DNA from 4 places in the Streptomyces sp. NPDC041122 genome. Region 2 is predicted to be linked to each of the others. Evidence: riboswitches for the same ligand, from Rfam matches in the RefSeq annotation. Region 2 holds a riboswitch; each other region holds the start of a gene.
What was found. Region 2 has a riboswitch for cobalamin ahead of ACZ6B8_RS17010 (energy-coupling factor ABC transporter permease). Riboswitches for the same ligand answer to the same signal wherever they lie in the genome.
Positions count from the first base shown of each region.

Region 1 (3,756 bases), on a different contig from region 2:
CGGAACGCGTCGCTCTCCAGCGACCCGTGCCAGTGCGTGCCCCACACCTCGCCGACCCGGCAGCCGTCCAGGAACGGCTCGCCGTCCAGGACCTCGGCGACCCCGTGGTGGATCTCGTACCCCTCGACGGGCTCGCCGAGGGCCTCGCCCACCGGCCGCGCGAGCGTCTTCTCGCGCGCGAACCGCACCCGTACGGGCAGCAGCCCGAGCCCGTCCACGGACCCGGCCCGCGACTCCACGTCGTCCTCGATGTGCTCGCCGAGGACCTGGAAGCCGCCGCAGATGCCGAGCACCGGACGGCCCTCGGCGGCGCGGCGGGCGAGGGCGTCCGCGAGGCCGCGCTCGCGCAGCCAGGCCAGCGCCCGCACGGTCCCGCGGGTGCCCGGTACGACGACGAGGTCGGCGTCGACGAGCTCCTCGGCCCGGTCCACGAACCGCACGACGACGCCCGGCTCGGCGGCCAGCGCGTCCACGTCCGTGAAGTTGGACATCAGCGGCACGGCGCACACCGCGACCCGCAGCACGTCCTCGCCGGCCGGCGGGGCGACCACGGACTCCCGGACGGCGCCCCGCAGGGAGACCCGAAGACCGTCCTCCTCGTCGATGCCGAGCCCGTGCTGGAACGGCAGCACCCCGAAGGTGCGCCGCCCGGTGAGGCCGAGCAGCATGTCCAGCCCCGGTGCGAGGAGGGAGACGTCCCCGCGGAACTTGTTCACCAGATAGCCCGCGACGAGCTCCTGGTCGGCCGGGCTCAGCAGCGCGGTCGTGCCGAAGAACGAGGCGAACACCCCGCCCCGGTCGATGTCGCCGACCACCAGGACGGGGAAGCGGGCGGCGCGCGCGATGCCCATGTTCACGATGTCGGTGCGCCTGAGGTTGATCTCCGCGGGGCTGCCCGCTCCCTCGCAGATGACGGCGTCGTACGTGCCGCGCAGCTCCTCCAGGCAGCCCACGACGGTGTCGAGCAGCTGCGCCTGGCGCCCGCCGTGGTAGCCACGCGCACTCATCTCGCCCACGGGCCTGCCCATCAGGACGACCTGGCTGGAGCGGTCACTGCCCGGCTTGAGCAGGACGGGGTTCATCAGCGCGCTCGGCTCGACACGGGCGGCCTGCGCCTGCATGGCCTGCGCCCGCCCGATCTCGGCGCCCTCGCGGGTGACGAAGGAGTTGAGGGACATGTTCTGCGCCTTGAACGGCGCGACGGACACGCCCTTGCGGGTCAGCCACCGGCAGATACCGGCGGTGACGACGCTCTTCCCGGCGTCCGATGTGGTCCCGGCGACCAGCAGTCCACCGCTCATGCTTTCCCTCTCCCCGACCTCGCCGACCGCAGCGCCCAGCGGGCGCCCACCACCGTTCCCAGGGCGAGCAGCCCGACGCGCCGGGACAGCTTCGCGGCCCGGTCGATGTCGGCCACCCGCACCTCGCGCCCCTCCCCGTTCAGCACCGGCCGGTGCTCGATCCGCCCGCCGTACGAGAGCGTCCCCCCGAGCCGGACGCCCAACGCCCCGGCGAAGGCCGCCTCGACGGGTCCGGCGTTCGGGCTCGGGTGCTTGCCGGCGTCCGCGCGCCAGGCGCGCAGGGCCCCTCGCGGCGCGTCCCCGGCGAGCGCCGCGAGCCCCGCGGTCAGCCGCGCCCCCGGCCACCCGAAGACGTCGTCGAGCCGGGCGGAGGCCCATCCGTACCGCCGGTGGCGGGCCGACTTGTGCCCCACCATCGCGTCGAGCGTGTTCACGGCCCGGAAAGCGACCAGGCCGGGCACCCCGGCGAGGGCGCCCCATACGAGGGCCCCGACCACCGCGTCGGAGGTGTTCTCGGCGACGGACTCCACCACGGCCCGGGCGATGCCGTCCGCATCCAGCGCCTGCGGGTCCCGCCCGCACAGATGCGGCAGCCGCTCCCGCGCGACCTCGAGGTCGCCGGCCGCCAGCGCCCCGCCGACGGCCCGCGCCTCCCGGCCGAGCGAGGTGCCGCCGACGACGGCCCAGGTGGCGGCGGCGGTCAGCGCCACGGATCCGGCACGTGAGCGGCGTACGAGCGTGGTGGCGAGGACGGCGGCGCCCGTCGCGCCCCCGGCGCACACCAGGGTGTGCAGCGCGCCCCAGCCGCGGTGGTCGCGCCAGAGCGTCCGCTCGACGGCGGCCGCGGCACGGCCGAACGCGGCGACCGGATGGCCCCGGCGGGGATCGCCGAGGAGCAGGTCGCCGAGGAGGCCGGCGGCGGCGCCGTACGCGAAGTCGCGGTCGGCACTCATGGGGTCAGCCCGTCGCCGCGCTGAGGAGCGAGCTCGTACTCAGGGGCAGGGGCGGCACCGGGCGGCCGGGCATGGCGATATGTCCTCACTCAGGGTGTCCGCGCCCTGGTTCGACGTGATCGGCGGCGAGAGTTCCTGGCTCGCGGGGAGGGACTCCCCGGTGACAGTGGCGGGACCGCGCCGGATTCGCACCGGCTTCCTCTTCTGCCGCCGTGGTTGGCCCCGGCAGTCCACCACGGCCCGCGAAGGCCCGTCAACTCGCCGTTGACCTGCGGCGGGAGAGTGTGTTGGGCCCCACACCGGGACTCACATCAGGGCCCACGCACACGGGTGGGGCGCGGAGCGTGTGTCACGCTCCGCGCCCCACCCGGGAGCGCCGCCGCCGGACGGCGCCCGTGCCGTCAGGCGACGATCAGGAAGATGCCGTACGCCACCGCCGCCGCGCAGAGCGCGAAGCAGGCGTACGCGCCGGTGCGCGCCAGGGCCGCGGAGCCACCGGTGGAGGCGGCCGCCGTCTCCTGCTTGGAGAGGCCGACGATGCCGAGGGTGAACAGGCCCACCAGGGCCACCGTCACCGCGAGGCTGACTCCGAACACGGAGCCGAGAGCTGCCCAGTCGATGCTCATGCTGGTCTGTCCTTACACGGTCGCGGGCCGGGCGGGGTCCGCCATGGCACCGGTCGTGGTGGTGGTCGGGGCCGAGACGGTGGCCTTGACGGGGGAGCCCGGCAGGACGGAGGCGGCCATCGCGCCCACCGGGGGCGGGGTGACGGCGGCGATCGCGGTGGTCACGACGCCCGCGGGCTCGGCGGCCGGGATGCCGTCGGGGCGGATCTCGTCGTCCGTGACGTTGGTGTGGTCGACGGAGTCGCGGCGGGAGAGGACCCAGATCACGCTCGCCCCGGCGACCAGGAGGGCCGCGGTGGCCGCGACGCCCCAGGGGCCCTGCTTGGTGAGGAACTCGGCGCCCGCGCCGACCAGACCGGCGGCCGGCAGGGTCAGGCCCCACGCGACGAACATCCGGGTGGCGGTCGACCAGCGGACCACGCCGCCCTTGCGGCCGAGGCCCGCGCCCATCACGGCGCCCGAGCAGACCTGGGTGGTGGAGAGCGAGAAGCCGATGTGCGAGGAGGCGAGGATCGCCGTCGCGGCGCTGGTCTGGGCGGCGAAGCCCTGCTGCGGCGCGAGGTCGGTCAGGCCCTTGCCCATCGTGCGGATGATGCGCCAGCCGCCGAGGTAGGTGCCGAGCGCGATGGCGACACCGGCCGAGACGATGACCCACATCGGGGGGTTGGCGCCGGGGTTCAGGACGCCGCCGGTGATCAGGGCGAGCGTGATGATGCCCATGGTCTTCTGCGCGTCGTTGGTGCCGTGGGCCAGCGAGACGAGTCCCGCGGAGGCGATCTGGCCCGCGCGGTAGCCCTTGGCGGTGGCCTTCTGGTCGGTGTTGCGGCCGATCCGGTACGTCAGCCGGGTGGCCAGCGTCGCGGCGATGCCGGCCAC
Region 1 is NZ_JBVIYQ010000009.1:383,860-387,615, forward strand. Features, by position in the region: gene ACZ6B8_RS30790 (cobyric acid synthase) at 1-1,301, opposite strand, end outside; gene ACZ6B8_RS30795 (cobalamin biosynthesis protein) at 1,298-2,254, opposite strand; cobalamin riboswitch at 2,365-2,504, opposite strand; gene ACZ6B8_RS30800 (hypothetical protein) at 2,656-2,880, opposite strand; gene ACZ6B8_RS30805 (inorganic phosphate transporter) at 2,893-3,756, opposite strand, start outside.
Region 1: it holds a riboswitch for cobalamin, as region 2 does, so the genes downstream of both, ACZ6B8_RS30795 (cobalamin biosynthesis protein) here and ACZ6B8_RS17010 (energy-coupling factor ABC transporter permease) in region 2, are expected to answer to the same signal.

Region 2 (3,756 bases):
GCCGGACCGAGCGGAGTGGGCGGGATCGGCGCGGGTAGGCTGGGACTTCGTCCTGGTCCGTTCCGGCCGCGTGCTGCGGATTCTTTACAAGTGCAGAGGTGTGGCGAGCGAATGAAGCGATCTGTTCAGCGGTGGAAGGTGCCGGGCCCGGGGCCGGGCAAACGGCTGGCCGCCGCCCTCGACCTGGTGGGCCCCGCTCGCGGCGGGGCCGTGACACGGGCGCTCCGTACGGTGGTCGAGCACGACGCCGTATGGCTGGGCGCCGCCACGGCACTGGGTCTCTCGGGGGACAGGAGCGCCCGCAGGGCTGCCCTGCGGGGGCTCGGATCGGTGGCGATCGTCACAGCTGTGAACCATGCGGTGGCCAAGCCCGCGGCCCGCAGCGCCCGCCCCGTCCTGGACGGCCTGCCCGCGCTGTTCCCTCGCCCCCGCACCGCCTCGCTGCCCGCCAGCCCGATAGCCACGGCAACCGCCTTCACCTCGGCGGTCGTCATGGAGTCGCCCCGGCACGGCCTGGGCGTCCTGCCGTTCGCGGCCGGTCTCGCCTACGCGCGCGGCCAGAAGGGCCTCGACCACCGCGGCCGCACGGCCGCCGGAGCCCTCATCGGAGTGGGGGCCGCGCTGCTCACCTGCCGCTGGTGGCCCGTGAAGCCCGCGGCGGCGGCCGCGGGCGCTCCGCCGCGCCGGCCGGCCCCCGCGCTCAAGGACGGCCAGGGCCTGCACGTGGTCGTCAACCCGTCCTCCGGCGTCGCCTGGAGCAGGGACACCGCCGACACCCTGCGCACCCTGCTCCCCGAAGCGTCGATCACGGTCTTCGAACCCGGCGACGATCTGGTGGCCCTCCTGGAAGCGGCCGCGCAGCGCGCCGTCGCGGACGGCGGGGCGCTGGGGGTGTGCGGCGGCGACGGCACGGTCAACGCGGGCAGCGTCACGGCGGCACGGCACCAGGTCCCCCTCGCCGTCTTCCCCGGCGGCACCTTCAACCACTTCGCCGTGGACCTCGGCAACGTGACGCTGGAAGACGTCACCCGCGCCATCGGGTCCGGCGACGCCGTCACCTCCGACGTGGGACGCGCCTCCGCCTATCAGCAGCCCGGCGCCGCCACCGGCGGCACACAGGAGGCGCCGACCCGCGAGCTGGAGGCCCGCGGCGAACAGCAGCTCTTCCTCAACACGTTCAGCATCGGCGTCTACTCGGACCTGGTCCATGCCCGGGAGCGGCTCGAGAAGCGCATCGGCAAGTGGCCCGCGCTCGTCATCGGCCTCGCCAAGGTTCTGGCGACGGGCGCCCCGCTCTCCGTGGTGATCAACGGCCGGCCGCGCCGCATCTGGCTGCTCTTCGCGGGCAACGGCATCTACCACCCGGCGGGCTTCGCCCCGACCTACCGCACCCAGCTCGACGACGGGCTCCTCGACGTCCGCGCCGTGGAGGCCGGCACTCCGCTGGCCCGCACCCGGCTGCTCCTCGCCGTCCTGACCGGAACCCTGCACAACTCCCGTGTCCTGACGACCGCCCAGGTGCGCCGGCTCGAGCTGGAAGTCGTGGAGGGCGACCCGCACCTCGCCTACGACGGCGAGGTGACCGACACCACGTACCAGCGGCTCGTGCTCGACAAGCTCCCCAAGGCCCTCACCCTCTACCGGCCCGCCGACCAGGACCAGTGGCTCCGCTGACCCACCCGCCACACGGCCGCTGATCAGGGGCGTACGCGGTGGTACACGCGCTCGCGTGTGCCACCGCCGCAACCCGTGCGCAAGTTGTCAGCAGATCAGTTGCGCACTAATGTCGCCACGCCTTGGTGAACGGGAAATCCGGTGTGATGCCGGTGCGGCCCTCGCCACTGTGATCGGGAAGTCCGGCTCCAGCCCTCGCGGCAGCCACTGGGTGCGCACGCACCCGGGAAGGCGGAGTCCGGTCGGTACGACCCGTCAGCCAGGAGACCGGCCAAGGCGCGTTGTCCATCCACGAGGTGCTGGAGAGGGTCTGCCGAGCCATGCACATAGCCGAGGGTTTCCTCCCACCGGCGCACGCGATCGCCTGGGGCGTAGCGTCCGCGCCGTTCGTCGTCCACGGAGTCCGCTCCCTGACCCGTGAAGTCAAGGAACACCCGGAGAGCACGCTGCTCCTCGGCGCCTCCGGGGCCTTCACGTTCGTCCTGTCCGCACTGAAGATCCCGTCCGTCACGGGCAGTTGCTCGCACCCGACGGGAACCGGGCTCGGAGCGATCCTGTTCCGGCCGCCCATCATGACGGTGCTGGGCACCATCACCCTGCTCTTCCAGGCCCTGCTGCTCGCCCACGGCGGGCTCACCACCCTGGGCGCCAACGCCTTCTCGATGGCGATCGTCGGCCCCTGGGCCGGATACGCGGTCTACCGGCTCCTCAAGCGGTTCGACGTCCCGCTCATGGTCGCCGTGTTCTTCGGTGCGTTCGTCGCCGACCTGTCCACGTACTGCGTCACCAGTGTTCAGCTGGCGCTCGCGTTCCCCGACCCCAGCAGCGGATTCCTCGGGGCTCTGGGCAAGTTCGGCGGAATCTTCGCCGTCACGCAGATCCCGCTGGCGATCAGCGAGGGACTGCTCACCGTCCTGGTGATGCGGCTGCTCGTGCAGTCCAGCAGGGGCGAGCTCACCCGGCTCGGCGTGCTGATGCAGCGCAAGAGCACGCCGGACGTGACGACGACCAAGACGGAGACGGGGGCCAGCGCCCGATGAGCCGGAACGCGAAAATCAACATCCTGCTGCTCGTGGTGGTCGCCGCGCTCGCGGTGCTGCCCGTGGCGCTCGGGCTCGGCGACGACGAGAAGGAGCCGTTCGCCGGCGCCGACGCGCAGGCCGAGACCGCGATCACCGAGATCAAGCCGGACTACAAGCCGTGGTTCTCGCCACTGTACGAACCCCCCTCCGGGGAGATCGAGTCGGCGCTCTTCGCCCTGCAGGCGGCCATGGGCGCCGGTGTCCTCGCCTACTACTTCGGGCTGCGCAAGGGACGCCGCCAGGGCGCGGAGCAGACGGTGGCGCAGGAGGCGGACGCGGAGCGGTCCACCGGTGCCGCGGCCGGCACCCCGGCCGGCCAGGAGGCCGGCCGGTCCGGGGCCGGGCAGGTCTGACCCGGCGTGCTGCCCATCGACGCGGCGGCGCACAGCAGTCGCTGGCGCCGCCGGCACCCCGTGGACAAGGCCGTGCTCGGGCTCGGCCTCACCGTCCTGGCCATCTCGCTGCCGCCCTGGCCGGGCGCCGCGCTGGTGCTGACCGCGGCGCTCGTCCTGCTGCTCGGACCCGCGGGCGTGCCGCCCCGCAAACTGTGGCGTGCCTACCGCGTGCCGCTCGGCTTCTGCGTCACCGGCGCCCTCACGCTGCTCGTCCAACTCGGCGGCCCCGAGGGCTTCGTGACGCTCGCCGACGGAGGCCCGGCGCGCGCGGGCGGCCTCCTCCTGCGGACCTCCGCGGCCTCGCTCGGCGTGCTGCTGTTCGCGTTCACCACACCGATGTCGGACCTGCTGCCCCGGCTGGTGAAGGCCGGTGTGCCCGCACCCGTCGTGGACGTGGCGCTCGTCACGTACCGCATGAGCTTCCTGCTCCTGGACTCCATGAGCCGCATCCGGCAGGCGCAGGCCGCCCGCCTCGGCCACACCACCCGCGCCGCCACCTGGCGCTCCCTCGCCTCGCTCGGCGCCACCGCCTTCGTGCAGGCCTTCGACCGGGCCGGCCGGCTGCACGCCGGGCTCGCCGGACGCGGCTACGACGGCACGCTGCG
Region 2 is NZ_JBVIYQ010000004.1:211,982-215,737, reverse strand. Features, by position in the region: gene ACZ6B8_RS17015 (diacylglycerol/lipid kinase family protein) at 112-1,674, shown strand; cobalamin riboswitch at 1,781-1,964, shown strand; gene ACZ6B8_RS17010 (energy-coupling factor ABC transporter permease) at 1,995-2,714, shown strand; gene ACZ6B8_RS17005 (energy-coupling factor ABC transporter substrate-binding protein) at 2,711-3,109, shown strand; gene cbiQ (cobalt ECF transporter T component CbiQ) at 3,116-3,756, shown strand, end outside.

Region 3 (3,756 bases), on a different contig from region 2:
ACGCCGACGGGGATGTCCTGCGGGGCGGCGACGGTGCGCGCGGCGAGGTCGGCGGCGACCAGGAAGACCGCGCCCATCAGCGCCACGACGGGGAGCAGCGCGCGGTGCGCGGCGCCGACCAGCATGCGGGCGGCGTGCGGCACCATCAGGCCGATGAAGCCGATGGCCCCGCTGTAGGCGACCAGGACGCCGGTGAGCAGGGAGGCGAGGACGAAGACGGTGACGCGGAAGCGGGTCGCGTCCAGGCCGAGGACGGTGGCGCCCTCCTCACCGGCGAGGAGCAGGTCGAGGGGGCGGGCCAGGGCCGTCAGGAGGGCCGTGCCGAGGAGCAGGACGGTGCAGGGCAGGGCGAGCATGTCCCAGCGGGCGCTGCCGAGGCCGCCGAGCGTCCAGTACAGGACCTCCTTGAGGTGGTCCGCGCTGTCGGCGGTGACCAGGATGAGGCTGGTGAGCGCGGTGAGGATGTAGGAGACGGCGACGCCCGCGAGGATCAGCCGGCCGGTGGCGAGGCCGCCGCCCCCGCTTCGGGCCAGGCCGTGGACGAGGACCAGGGAGACCAGCGCGCCCGCGAAGGACGCGGCCGGGATGGTGACGGTGGTCGACAGGGCGGTGCCGAGGCCGAAGACGCCGCCGAGCACGATGGCGGAGACCGCGCCGACGGAGGCGCCGGAGGAGACACCGAGCAGGAACGGGTCGGCGAGCGGGTTGCGGACGAGGGCCTGCAGGACGGTGCCGATGACGGCGAGGCCCGCGCCGACGGCTGCGCCGAGCAGGACCCTGGGGAGGCGGACGTCCAGCACGATGGTGCGGAAGGGGGAGGGTCCGGCCCGCCCCGTGAGGATGTCCAGGACCTGGCCCGGCGGGATCCGGACCGAGCCCAGGGCCAGCCCGGCGAGTATCGCTGCCGCGAGGGTGACTGTGAGTACCGTCAGAACGACCAGGCGCCGACCCCGTGCGTCCCGTCGATCGCCCTTCGGGCTCGTCCTCGAACGCCGGACGGGCTGGAATGCCCGGGTGCGCCTCACAGCTGCGCCGCCAGCTTCCTCACCGCCTCCGGTGCTCGTACGCCGGTGACCACGTCCGACAGTCGCAGCACCGCGAAGCGCTTGTTCCTGACGGCCGGGACGTCCCGCAGGACCGGATCCTCCAGGAGGCGCTTCTTCTTCTGGGCGACGGTCGTGGCGCCGTAGTCGAGGATCAGGATGGTCTCGGGCCCGCGCTCGACGACCTTCTCCCAGGAGGCGTCGGTGAAGGACTTGTCGACGTCGGCGAAGACGTTGCGGCCGCCGGCCCGCTCGATGATGTCGTTGCCGATGCCGCGGCCGCCGGCGGTGAACGCGGTCTTGTCGCCGCTGTCGTAGACGAAGACGGACCGCGCCTTCTCGCCCCGGGACTTCTTCGCGGTGGCGGTGAGTTCGCGGCGGGCGCCCGCGACCCACTTCTCGGCACGGTCGCGCACCCCGAAGGTGGCGCCGACCTCGCGGACCTCGCGGTAGACGTCGTCCATGGAGACGGGCTTGTTCGCGCAGCCCTCGACGTTCAGGCGGGTCTTGATGCCCGACTTCGCGAGCGCGGAGCGGCTGCGGCCGTCGCCCGCGAGGAAGGCGCTCGGGTAACCGCCGTACACGAAGTCGGGATTGGCGGCGAGCAGCTTCTCGTACGAGGGGTATTCCTCGGCGAGCACGGGGCGCGACCTGTACGCCTTCTCGTACTTCGGCAGCACCTTGTCGTCGAGATAGGCGGTGCCGGCGATGTGGTCCTGCAGGCCGAGTTCCAGCATCACTTCGGTGGTGTGCTGGTTCATGGTGACGGCGCGCTTCGGGGGCGCGTCGTACGTCGTCCGCACGCCGCAGTTGGTGACGGTGTACGGGAATCCGGCCGCCCGCGCGGCGGGCTTCGTGTCGCCGTCGGTGTCCGCCGACGAGCACGCGGCGAGCGGGACGAGCAGGGTGGCCGCGGCGAGCGCGCGTATGCCGGTGTGGCGGCGGGACATGGCTGAGCTGCCTCCTCCAGGGGATTTCCGCGTCCCCTGCGTTGCGTGGAGAAAGGCGGCAGGTCAGTTCCTGACTCCCCCGGCCCTGCGCGGGGCCGGGGTCACAGTGGCGGGACCGTGCCGGGTTCGCACCGGCTTCCTGGGTCCTGCCGCCCTCATGAGTGAAGCTCAGTATGCCTCGACGACCTTTACCTCTTCCTCGGTGACCTCGCCGTCCACGATCCGGTACGAGCGGAACTGGAAGGGGCCCGCGCCGTCGGTGTCGGCGGTGGAGACCAGGACGTAGTGCGCGCCGGGCTCGTTGGCGTACGTGATGTCGGTGCGCGAGGGGTAGGCCTCGGTCGCCGTGTGCGAGTGGTAGACGATCACCGGCTCCTCGTCGCGGTCGTCGAGGTCGCGGTAGAGCTTGAGCAGGTCACCCGAGTCGAACTCGTAGAACGTGGGCGAGCGCGCGGCGTTCAGCATCGGGATGAACCGCTCGGGCCGGTCGGTGCCCTCCGGCCCCGCGACCACGCCGCAGGCCTCGTCGGGGTGGTCCTTGCGCGCGTGCGCGACGATCTGGTCGTGGAGGGCCTGGGTGATGGTCAGCATGGGAGCCAGGATAAGCAGAGGGCCCGCACCGTACCGAAGTGTGGTACGGGCGGGCCCGAATGCTGGACATCGGCCTTGGGGGGCCGGTCAGTCCTTGCTGAGCGGGTCGCCGTCGGACGGGCCGTCCGTGCCGCCCTGGGCGCCGACCTTCTGCTTGGTGAAGGCGGCAGCCTGCGGGTTGCGGCTCTTGAGCACGAGGTAGGAGACCGTCAGGATCAGGGCCCACACCGGCGCGGCGTACAGCGAGATGCGCGCGTCCTTGTCGACGCCCATCATCACGATGACCATGCCGATGAAGGCGAGCGCGAACCAGCTGGTGTACGGCGCGCCCGGGGCGCGGAACGTGGATTGCGGCAGCTCGCCGCGGTCGGCCTTGCGGCGGTAGCGGATCTGGCAGGCGAGGATCATGATCCAGGCCCACATGCCGGAGATGGTCGCGAAGGAGACGACGTAGTTGAACGCCTCGCCCGGCCACTGGTAGTTGATCCAGACGCCGACGAGCATGAAGGCGGCGGAGACCGTGGTGCCGGTCAGCGGCAGGCCGTTCTTCGTGAGCTTGGTGAAGAACTTCGGGCCCTGGCCGTTGAGCGCGAGGTCGCGCAGCATGCGGCCGGTGGAGTACATGCCGGAGTTGCAGGAGGAGAGCGCGGCGGTGAGGACCACGAAGTTCACGATCGCGGCGCCGACGCCGAGACCCATCTCCTCGAAGGCCTTCACGAACGGCGAGACGCCCGGCTTGAACGAGGTCCACGGGACAACCGACAGGATCATGATGAGCGCGCCGACGTAGAAGACGGCGATGCGCCACGGCACGGTGTTGATGGCCTTGGGCAGGACGGTCTTGGGGTCCTTGGACTCGCCCGCGGTGACGCCGACCAGCTCGACGGCGAGGAAGGCGAACATCACGATCTGCAGGGTCATCAGCGTGGAGCCGATGCCGTTGGGGAAGAAGCCGCCGTCGTCCCAGAGGTGGGTCACGGAGGCGGTGTCCCCGGCGTCGGAGAAGCCGATGGTGAGGATGCCGACGCAGATCAGGATCATGCCGATGATGGCGGTGACCTTGACCATCGAGAACCAGAACTCCAGCTCACCGAAGAGCTTCACGGAGATGAGGTTCGCGCCGTACAGGATGACGGTGAAGACCAGCGCGTAGGCCCATTGCGGGAATGAGT
Region 3 is NZ_JBVIYQ010000001.1:864,663-868,418, forward strand. Features, by position in the region: gene ACZ6B8_RS03770 (FecCD family ABC transporter permease) at 1-941, opposite strand, end outside; gene ACZ6B8_RS03775 (ABC transporter substrate-binding protein) at 1,022-1,993, opposite strand; cobalamin riboswitch at 2,038-2,158, opposite strand; gene ACZ6B8_RS03780 (M67 family metallopeptidase) at 2,162-2,584, opposite strand; gene ACZ6B8_RS03785 (amino acid permease) at 2,672-3,756, opposite strand, start outside.
Region 3: it holds a riboswitch for cobalamin, as region 2 does, so the genes downstream of both, ACZ6B8_RS03775 (ABC transporter substrate-binding protein) here and ACZ6B8_RS17010 (energy-coupling factor ABC transporter permease) in region 2, are expected to answer to the same signal.

Region 4 (3,756 bases), on a different contig from region 2:
TATGGGGCGCCACGCGTATTTCCCATGATCGAAGTCACCGTGTCCGGGCGGCATGCGGGAGATGAACGGGGGTAGGCACGAAGGATGCCGGAGCCGGGGCGGCGGCCGGAGCGAGGGACGGGCGCCGCGACCTTCCGGCGCCCGCGGCGCCCCCTACCGGCGTCCGCCGCGCATACTGAAACCATGGGCACCCGCGAGTTCGTCCGGGCCGCGCCGCGGCTCGACGGCATGGTCGTCTCGGCGGTCGGCTACCGCACCGCCGGGCAGCGCCCCGCCCTGCACCGCGGACTCCCGTCGCCCTACCTGACGGTGATCTTCTCCCTCGACGGCCCCATCGCCACCGGCGAATCCCCGGACCGGGCCACCGGCCCGGCGGCGGCGCGCACCGACATCGTGGTGGGCGGCCTGCACCAGAGCCCCGCCTACGTCGTCCAGCCCGAGCACGAGGCCGGCATCCAGCTCGCCGTGCACCCCCTCGCGGCCCGCGCGCTGCTCGGCGCGCCCGCCGCCGAGCTGGCCGGACAGCTCGTCGTCGCCGGCACCGACGTGTTCGGCGCCCGCGCGGGCGAGGTCCGCGAGCGGCTCTGCGAGCTGGACCGCTGGGCGGACCGCTTCGATCTCCTCTCCGGCTATCTGCGGCGCCTCGCGTCCACCGACCGCGCCACGGGATCCGTACGGCCCGAGGTGGCCGCGGCATGGGCGTGGCTGGCCCGGCACCGCGGCGCGGGTACGCTCGGCGGCCTCTCCCGGCACGTCGCGCTCAGCGAGCGCCGGCTGACCGCGCTGTTCCGCGCCGAGACCGGACTGAGCCCCAAGCAGGCCGCCCGCCTGATGCGCTTCCAGCACGCCAAGGCCGCCGTGACCAGGGCCGTCGCGGCGGGCGACCGGCCCGACCTCGCCCGGGTCGCGGCCGACACCGGCTATTACGACCACTCCCACCTGGTCCGTGACTTCCGGCAGTACACAGGGGCCAGCCCCACCCGCTGGCTGGCCGAAGAGTGCCGGAATATCCAAGCCGGGGCACACGGCGGAGGCGAAGAATCGAAGCCATGAACACCACACCGAAGACCCAGACGGAACAGCGATTCGACACCCCTGACACCCCTGACACCCCTGACACCACTGACACCCCTGACACCCGCGTGACCCCCGCACCCGCCATCTGGCCGGGCGTGCAGGCCGCGGACGCCCTCGCCCTGATCGACTTCCTCGTCGGCACCGTCGGCTTCCTGCGCACGGCCGTCTACGAGGACGAGGGCCGCGTCGCCCACGCCCAGCTCGACTGGCCCGAGGGCGGCGGCATCATGCTCGGCTCGTACGACCCGGAGTCCTCGGCCACCTGCGGAAAGCCGGGCGCCGCGGGCGCCTACATCGTCACCGCCGAGGTGGACGAGCTGTACCGGCGCCTCACCGCGGCGGGCGTGGAGATCACCAGCGAGATCGAGGACAAGCCCTACAGCAGCCGCGAGTTCGGCATCGCCGATCCGGAGGGCAACCGCTGGTCCTTCGGCACCTACCCCGGCGAGCCGCGGCCCGCGCCGACGGCCCGCCCGAGCGCGTGACGGGTGCGTGATAACTTGCGCAAGCCAGTCAAACCCACACCTGGGCCAGGGAATCCGGTGCGAATCCGGAACTGACGCGCAGCGGTGAGGGGGACGGGCGGGGCCACGGCCACTGGGCGTCTCAGGACGCCCGGGAAGGCGCCCCGCCCGGTCGATCCCGAGTCCGAAGACCTGCTGGCACCTCCGTCCGCGCACCGGGCGGCGGAGGTCGTGACGCAGGCCAGGCTCCGCGTATGAGCCGCGAGACCCGAAGGATCACGTGTCCTCGACAGCCCGTATATCCACGCCAGTCCGCATGTCCGCCCTCCTCTGCGCCTGCCTGCTCGCGCTCACCGCGTGCGGCGGCGGCTCGGCGGGCAAGCCGGCGGGCAAGGGCGCCGACGGCTATCCGGTCACGGTCACCTCCTGCGGCAAGAAGGCCGAGGTCACGGCGGCGCCGCGGCGGGCCGTCTCCCTCGACCAGGGCTCCACGGAGATCCTGCTCTCGCTCGGCCTCGCCGACCGGATGGCAGGCACCGGCACCTGGACCGACCCGGTCCTGAAGAACCTGGCGAAGGACGAGGCGAAGGTCGATCGGCTCGCCGACCGCTACCCCTCGCTGGAGAAGGTCCTCGACAAGGAGCCGGACTTCGTCAGCGCCTCCTTCCTCTACACCGTCGGCAAGGGCGGGGTCGCCGACCGCTCGAAGTTCACCGAGCTCGGCGTCCCCGTCTACGTCTCGCCCAGCGACTGCGCGGGCAAGGACAACGACGGCGCCGGCGACGGCAAGCGCGTGCAGACCCTCACCATGGACACGGTCTACGGCGAGGTGCGCGACCTCGCGAAGGTCTTCCACGTCGAGCGGCGCGGCGAGAAACTGATCGCCGACCTGAAGCGCCGCGTCACGAAGGCGACGAAGAACATCCGGGCGTCCGCGTCCGACACCCGCCTCATGTACTGGTTCGCCAACTCCGACGCCCCGTACCTGGCGGGCTGCTGCGGCGCCCCCGGCATCATCACCCGCGAACTCGGCGCGAAGAACGTCTTCGACGACACGCACGACGAGTGGCCGCAGATCAACTGGGAGACGGTCGCCGACCGCGACCCCGACGTCCTCGTCCTCGGCGACCTCACACGCAAGTCGCAGTCCGCGGAGAGCGCCGCGGCGAAGATCAGGTTCCTGGAGACCAACCCGGCGACGAAGAACCTCACCGCGGTGAAGAAGAAGCGGTACGTCCTGCTCAGCGGCCAGGCGATGAACCCCACGATCCGTACGGTCGACGGCATCGAACAAGTGGCGGCGGGGCTGCGGAAGTTCGGGCTCGCCAAGTGACGGAGAGCGGGACGGCGCCGGAAGCGGGTACGGGTACAGGTGTAGGTACGGGTACGGATCCGGGAGCCGTCCTGGACGACCCTTCCGGCGCCGCCCCCGGCCGCGTGCGCCTGGGGCTGCTCTGGGCGGCCGGCGTCGCCGCGCTGGTCCTCTCCGTATCCGTGGCCGTCACCATCGGCCCGGCCGACATCTCCGTGCCCGACGTGTGGTCGACCGTCGGCGCCCACCTCGGTCTCGGCGACACCCCGCTCACCCCGATCAGGGACGGCATCGTCTGGAACCTGCGGATGCCCCGCACCCTGCTCGCCGCGGTCTGCGGCGCGGGCCTCGCGGTCTGCGGAGCCGTCATGCAGTCCCTGCTCCGCAATCCGCTCGCCGACCCCTTCGTCCTCGGGGTCTCCTCCGGGGCGTCCACGGGAGCGGTCGCGGTCGTCGTCCTCGGCGTCGGCGGGGGAGCGGTGTCGGTCTCGGCGGGCGCCTTCGTGGGCGCGCTCTGCTCGTTCGCGCTGGTGCTGCTCCTGAGCCACACCCTGGGCGACACCACGGACCGGGTCGTCCTCTCCGGCGTCGCCGCGATGCAGCTCTTCTCCGCGCTGACCTCGTTCGTGATCCTCACCGCGGGCGACGCCGAGACCACGCGGGGCGTGCTGTTCTGGCTCCTCGGCTCGCTCAGCGGCATCGGCTGGACCGACGTGTGGCTGTGCGCCGCGGTGCTCGCGGTGACGCTGCTGGTCTGCCTCGCGCACGCCCGGACGCTCGACGCGTTCGCCTTCGGGCAGGAGGCGGCGGCGACGCTGGGCGTCCGGGTGGCCCGCACCCGGATCATCCTGCTCTGCACGACGGCACTGCTGACGGCGGCCCTGGTCAGCTCGGCGGGGGCCA
Region 4 is NZ_JBVIYQ010000001.1:56,203-59,958, reverse strand. Features, by position in the region: gene ACZ6B8_RS00260 (AraC family transcriptional regulator) at 184-1,053, shown strand; gene ACZ6B8_RS00255 (VOC family protein) at 1,050-1,562, shown strand; cobalamin riboswitch at 1,571-1,755, shown strand; gene ACZ6B8_RS00250 (ABC transporter substrate-binding protein) at 1,858-2,874, shown strand; gene ACZ6B8_RS00245 (FecCD family ABC transporter permease) at 2,946-3,756, shown strand, end outside.
Region 4: it holds a riboswitch for cobalamin, as region 2 does, so the genes downstream of both, ACZ6B8_RS00250 (ABC transporter substrate-binding protein) here and ACZ6B8_RS17010 (energy-coupling factor ABC transporter permease) in region 2, are expected to answer to the same signal.